DNA from 2 places in the Pseudomonas sp. HLS-6 genome. Region 1 is predicted to be linked to the other one. Evidence: predicted binding sites of a transcription regulator. Region 1 holds the regulator's gene; the other holds the start of a gene.
The links. Region 1 encodes sigma-54, which starts transcription at its own class of promoters, with help from an activator protein. Its sites were predicted from a motif close to ANTGGCATNNANNTTGCTNT; they were not measured.
Positions count from the first base shown of each region.

Region 2: a site for sigma-54 is predicted at 1,771-1,790, ahead of CS390_RS17775 (circularly permuted type 2 ATP-grasp protein). Genes of this name have one in related genera too.

Region 1 covers NZ_CP024478.1:1,101,799-1,105,255, reverse strand. The annotation lists gene lptA (lipopolysaccharide transport periplasmic protein LptA) at 1-423, shown strand, start outside; gene lptB (LPS export ABC transporter ATP-binding protein) at 423-1,148, shown strand; gene CS390_RS04945 (RNA polymerase factor sigma-54) at 1,328-2,821, shown strand; gene hpf (ribosome hibernation-promoting factor, HPF/YfiA family) at 2,905-3,213, shown strand; gene ptsN (PTS IIA-like nitrogen regulatory protein PtsN) at 3,226-3,457, shown strand, end outside.
Region 2 covers NZ_CP024478.1:3,795,555-3,799,011, forward strand. The annotation lists gene CS390_RS17770 (alpha-E domain-containing protein) at 1-325, opposite strand, end outside; gene CS390_RS17775 (circularly permuted type 2 ATP-grasp protein) at 329-1,738, opposite strand; gene CS390_RS17780 (ribonuclease E inhibitor RraB) at 1,923-2,255, opposite strand; gene CS390_RS17785 (LTA synthase family protein) at 2,504-3,457, opposite strand, start outside.

The sequences.
Region 1 (3,457 bases):
ATCCAGGCCGATAACGCCCAACTGGACGACAAGAAAGGCATTGCCACCTACACCGGCGACGTGATCATCACCCAAGGCTCGATGATGATCAAAGGCAACACCGTGACCATCACCCGCTCCGCTTCCGGCGATATCGACGTGGTCACTTCGGTGGGCAACCTGGCGTATTTCGAGCAGCAACAAAGCGCTGCAAAGCCGGACAAGATGCAAGGCTATGCCGTGCAGATCCAATACCAGGCATTGAAAGACCTGGTGGTTCTGACTGACCGGGCCAAGGTGATCAACGAAGGCAACACTACCGAAGGCGAGAAAATCGTCTACAACACCAAGTCTCAGGTCGCCACCGCCGGCCGCGGCAGCAACATTACCGCACCGCGCCCACGCATCGACATGGTAATCCAGCCGAAGAAGAAGGCCGAGTAATGGCAACCCTCAAAGCCCAGCACCTGGCCAAGAGCTACAAGAGTCGACAAGTCGTACGTGACGTCAGCCTGTCAATCGACAGCGGCCAGATCGTCGGCCTGCTCGGCCCTAACGGCGCCGGCAAGACAACGTGCTTCTACATGATTGTCGGCCTGGTACAGGCCGACCAGGGCCGCGTGCTCATCGACGACCTGGATGTCAGCCACCAGCCGATGCACGGCCGTGCACGCGCTGGGATTGGCTACCTGCCCCAGGAAGCCTCGATCTTCCGCAAGTTGTCGGTGGCCGACAACATCATGGCGATCCTGGAAACACGCAAAGAGCTGGACGCCGCAGGGCGTCGCAAGGAACTGGAGAGCCTGCTGCAGGAGTTTCACATCAGCCACATCCGCGACAACCTCGGCATGAGCCTTTCCGGTGGTGAACGTCGCCGTGTGGAGATCGCCCGCGCACTGGCGACTGCACCGAAATTCATCCTGCTCGACGAACCGTTTGCCGGTGTCGACCCGATCTCGGTCGGCGACATCAAGCAGATCATCCACCACCTGAAAGCCAAAGGCATTGGCGTTCTGATCACCGACCACAACGTCCGTGAAACACTGGATATCTGCGAAACCGCTTACATCGTCAACGATGGTCGCCTAATCGCCGAAGGTGATGCAGAAACCATCCTGGCCAACGAACTGGTTAAAGAGGTTTACCTCGGCCACGAGTTCCGCCTGTAAGCCCGAGGTGCGAGGCACCGCCAGAGCGCTGACGATCCGCCCAAATACCGGCTTATTTGTTACAGCGCTCTAGGCAAACACCTCGGTTTCAGGCATATAATTTGCTTAAAGAAGGCGCTTCGGCGCCCTTGTAGTGGATGGCGCATGTGCGCCGGCGAATAAGGTGTTAAGCCCCTGCCATGAAACCATCGCTCGTCCTAAGAATGGGCCAGCAACTGACGATGACACCGCAGTTGCAACAGGCCATCCGTCTGCTCCAGCTTTCCACACTGGACCTGCAGCAGGAAATCCAGGAAGCCCTGGAATCCAACCCGATGCTCGAACGCCAGGAAGATGGCGACGACTTCGATAACAGCGACCCGATGGCGGATAACGCCGAATCCAAGCCGACCTCGGAATCCCAGGAAACCAGCTTCCAGGAAACCGCCACTCCCGTGGAAAGCCTTGAGGAAGGTGAGTGGAACGAGCGTATTCCCAATGAGCTGCCGGTAGACACCGCCTGGGAAGATATCTATCAAACCAGCGCCAGCAGCCTTCCCAGCAACGATGACGACGAGTGGGACTTCACCACCCGCACCTCGGCCGGTGAAAGCCTGCAGAGCCACCTGCTGTGGCAGTTGAACCTGGCGCCAATGTCGGATACCGACCGACTGATTGCCGTCACCCTGATCGACTGCATCAACAACCAGGGCTATCTCGACGAAACCCTGGAAGAGGTCTGTGAGTCCTTCGACCCGGAACTCGATATCGAACTGGACGAAGTGGAAGCCGTCCTGCACCGCATCCAGCAATTCGAGCCTGCCGGTATAGGCGCCCGCAACCTGAGCGAATGCCTGTTGTTGCAGTTGCGTCAGATGCCGGCACAAACACCCTGGATGACTGAAGCGCAACGACTGGTCAGCGACTACATCGACCTGCTCGGCAGCCGCGACTACAGCCAGCTGATGCGCCGCATGAAGCTCAAGGAAGACGAGCTGCGCCAGGTGATCGAACTGGTACAAAGCCTGAACCCACGCCCCGGCTCACAGATCGAGTCCAGTGAACCCGAATACGTGGTGCCTGACGTGATCGTGCGCAAGGACAGCGATCGCTGGCTGGTTGAACTGAACCAGGAAGCCGTCCCACGCCTGCGCGTCAATCCACAATACGCAGGCTTTGTACGCCGCGCCGATACCAGCGCAGACAACACCTTCATGCGCAATCAGCTTCAGGAAGCCCGCTGGTTCATCAAGAGCCTGCAAAGCCGCAACGAAACGCTGATGAAGGTTGCCACCCAGATCGTCGAACACCAGCGTGGATTCCTCGACCACGGTGACGAGGCCATGAAGCCGCTGGTGCTGCACGACATCGCCGAAGCGGTGGGCATGCACGAATCGACCATATCCCGGGTGACCACGCAAAAGTACATGCATACCCCGCGTGGAATTTACGAACTGAAGTACTTTTTCTCCAGCCATGTCAGCACCTCCGAAGGCGGAGAATGCTCGTCCACGGCGATTCGCGCGATCATCAAAAAACTGGTTGCAGCGGAAAATCAGAAAAAGCCATTGAGTGACAGCAAGATCGCTGGTTTACTGGAGGCACAAGGCATCCAGGTAGCACGACGCACCGTCGCCAAGTACCGCGAGTCGCTCGGCATTGCACCGTCGAGTGAACGCAAGCGACTGATGTAACGCACCTGAGGTGCGCCACCGCAATTCAAGTGGCAGGCGCAATACCTGCCTCTTTATGCACCGGCAACAAAAGGAGAAGCTGTATGCAAGTCAACATCAGTGGACACCAAGTAGAAGTCACCGAAGCGCTGCGCACTTATATCGGGGAAAAACTCGAGCGTGTTGAGCGTCACTTCGACAAGATCACCAATGTGCAGGTCATTCTGGAGGTCGAGAAGCTGAAACAGAAAATCGAGGCCACCCTGCGCATCCCAGGCGGCGAAGTCGTCGCCAATGCCGAGCATGAAGACATGTATGCCGCGATCGACCTGCTTGCCGACAAGCTCGACCGCCAACTGAAAAAACACAAGGAAAAACAGCAGGCCTTGCTGCAAGGTGCAGCCGCTCGCTGATCCCCCCCACTCATGATCCGACTTGAAGATATCCTGACCCCCGGCCGTTCACTTGTGAACGTGCCGGGCGGCAGTAAAAAACGCGTACTCGAACACATTGCCAACCTGATTGACCGGGAAGTACCGGATCTGGAAATGCAAGATGTCTTCGAGAGCCTGATTGCCCGCGAAAAACTGGGTTCAACCGGTTTCGGCAACGGTATCGCCATTCCACACTGCCGCCTCAGTGGCTGCACCGCACCGA
Region 2 (3,457 bases), 2.6 Mb from region 1:
ACATGTCGGCGGTAATTCGCCCACGAACCGCATGCGCACAGGCCCGTGCCGAGCCAAGACAACTGTAGATACTGGCCGGGTTGCCCGGGTCCAGGGCGAAATGCTGCAACAGTCGCTCGGCGTGCAGTTCGCCATGACGTTCGAGGTAGTCATCAAGGGTGCCCGTGATCAGCAACGGCATCGCCAGCTCATCAAGGCCGCCTCCGCGGCCGTCCTGCGGCATCAGTGACAGTGAATAACTGACATCAAGCATCCGCGCGAGGTTCTCCGCCCGCTCCAGATAACGCGACATCCAATACAGATCCGAGGCCGTTCTACTCAACATGATTCAATCCTCAACGACCCAGGTGTCCTTGGTACCGCCCCCCTGGGACGAGTTGACCACCAGCGAGCCCTCACGCAGCGCCACCCGGGTCAAACCACCGGGCACCACGCGGGTTTCCCGGCCGGACAAGACGAAGGGACGCAAATCGATATGCCGTGGGGCAATGCCGTTCTCGACAAAGGTCGGACAGGTCGACAACGACAGCGTCGGCTGCGCGATGTAGGCCGCAGGGCGCGCTTTGATCCGCGCCGCAAAGGCTTCGAGTTCGGCACGGCTGGCGGCAGGCCCGACCAACATGCCGTAGCCGCCCGAGCCCTGGGTTTCCTTGACCACCAGCTCCGGTAAATGCGCCAGCACATGGGATAACTCAGCCGGTTTGCGGCATTGCCAGGTCGGCACGTTCTTCAGAATCGGCTCCTCGTCCAGATAGAAACGGATCATGTCGGTGACATAGGGGTAGATCGACTTGTCGTCGGCGACCCCGGTACCAATTGCGTTGGCCAGTACCACGTTGCCGCAGCGGTAAGCAGACAACAGGCCGGGCACGCCCAGCATTGAGTCAGGGTTGAAGGCCAGCGGATCGAGGAAGGCATCGTCCAGGCGCCGGTAAATCACATCGACCGCCTTGGGGCCGTCCGTGGTGCGCATGTACACACGCTCGTCCCGTACAAACAGGTCCGCGCCTTCGACCAGTTCCACGCCCATTTCACGGGCGAGAAAAGCATGCTCAAAGAAGGCACTGTTAAAACGACCGGGGGTCAACACCACAACACTGGGGTTATCCAGCGGGCTGGAACTTTTCAGGGTGTCGAGTAACAGGTTCGGATAGTGATCGATCGGGGCGATGCGTTGAGCGGCGAACAGCTCCGGGAACAGGCGCATCATCATTTTGCGGTCTTCGAGCATGTAGCTCACACCGCTGGGAGTACGCAGGTTGTCCTCGAGTACGTAGTAGCTGCCGTCGCTGTCGCGCACCAGGTCGACCCCGGAGATATGCGCGTATAGATCACGGTGCAGATTCAACCCCTGCATTGCCAACTGATACTGTTCGTTGGCGAGCACCTGCTCGGCCGGAATGATGCCGGCCCGCAGAATGCGCTGATCATGGTAGAGGTCGGCGAGAAACAGGTTGAGGGCCTTGACCCTCTGGATGCAGCCCCGTTCGATCACGCGCCACTCAGCGGCGGGAATACTACGGGGAATGGTGTCGAACGGGATCAGGCGTTCAGTGCCTTGCTCATCGCCATAGAGGGTGAACGTAATACCGGCACGATGAAACAGCAGGTCGGCTTCCCGACGACGCTGAGCCAACAGTTCCGGCGGGGTCTCGGCCAGCCAACTGGCGAATCCGCTGTAGTGCGCTCGGACTTCACCGTTGCCGGCATACATTTCGTCATAAAAGCTGCGGATCATGCCGAACTCCTTGTCATCCGGACCAAGACGTCATCGCAAGCCCCGTGCCATCGGCATAAATGCTTTTATTTCAAGTGGTTATAGAAGCGAGGGAAAAACACCGCACCAGAGCAGTGCGAGATACACCGTCAACCGGGCGACGGCGCCTCATTGCGAGGCAGTGCCCGGCTGACGGTTGATTGGCTCAGGCCAGCAAACGTTCTTGCTTGACCCCCCAGCCTTGGACCTCACCACCCAGCGGTGCGATCACCGCCTCAAAGCCCTGTTCGAACTCATCGATGCCGCCATGGGTGGCATACATCACCTTGCTCAACTCCAGATGCCAGCCGCCATCCGCACATTCACAGACCTGTGCATTGAGCGACTCGCCGCGGAATTTCCCGGCTGCTCTGCGGGCACGCTCCTCATCGGGGAAAACGGCATAGAACTCGATGGGGTGGATACGGGCAAAGTCGAACCCGCCTTCCTTCATGCTGCGCAAGACATTAATGCTGATGTCATCATATTGGCTGCTCATGAATCGTCCTCCGCAAATACCGATGGATTAACCTTCAGTGCGTGACGCTATCGCCCACAGTAGAGGCGCGGGCCTTCGAGCTAGTGATCAAGACAGGGCCGGGAAGCGTGAATCAGGTAGACCCTGAGTGCATCCTAGCGCTTGCGCAGCGCTCGTGCCAACCGATGTAAGTCGTATCGACACATCAAAAAACAAAAGCCCCGATAAATCGGGGCTTTGGTCAAACAGGCATCACGTAGTACCGGTGATCAGTCCGGCACGCCGTGAACCACACCGGCGGTGTTGTCCAGCAGGCTCTTGGTCGCCGTCTGGATGAACGACTCCAGCTTGCGCGTCAGTTCAGCCTGGTCCGGGCTTTCGATTCGCTCGGCCTTGAACTCGCGACCCAGTTGGTAGCGGTACATGCGTGGCGACATGTCCTTGGACTCGATCAGAATCCGATCACCCGTTACCAGGCCAACGGTCTGCTCGCTACCCGACGGTTTGATCATGCCAAAACCCTGGTCGCCTTCCGGCAGGTTAAGCAGGTCACGCCCCCAGCACTGATGACGGGTTTCGCCACCGAGGCGACCCATGATGGTCGGCACGATATCGATCTGGGTACCCACGGTGTGGCTGACCGCACCGAACTTCTCCTGGATACCCGGCGCAATGAGCAGCAGCGGTACGTTGAAGCGGCTCAGGTCGAGTTCGGTGACCTGCTGGTTGTTGCCGAAACCATGGTCGCCAACAATAACGAACAAGGTTTCCTTGAAGTACGGCTCTTTGCGCGCCTTCTCGAAGAACTGACCCAATGCCCAGTCGGAATAACGCATGGCGGTCAGGTGCTCGTCGAGACGACCCTGGCCCGTCACAGGCTCTACCGGCAGGTTTTTCGGCAACGCGTACGGCGTGTGGTTGGACAGGCTTTGCAGCAAGGCATAGAACGGTTTCTTGCCATAGTTTTTCGCCAGTTCTTCAGCACCACGGTCGAACATGTCCTGGTCAGAAACGCCCCAGGTCGGGTCGGAGAACACTGGATTGACGAAATCGTTACGGCCAATGAAAGTGGTCATGCCCTGGTTGCTGAAGAACCCGGACTGGTTGTCCCAGGCGAAGTCGCCGTTATAGACATAGACGTCATCGTATTTGCGTGCACTGAGCAGCGCTGGCAAACCCGACAGTTTGTGGCTGCCTTCAGGCGTCTGCATCAGGTATTCGAA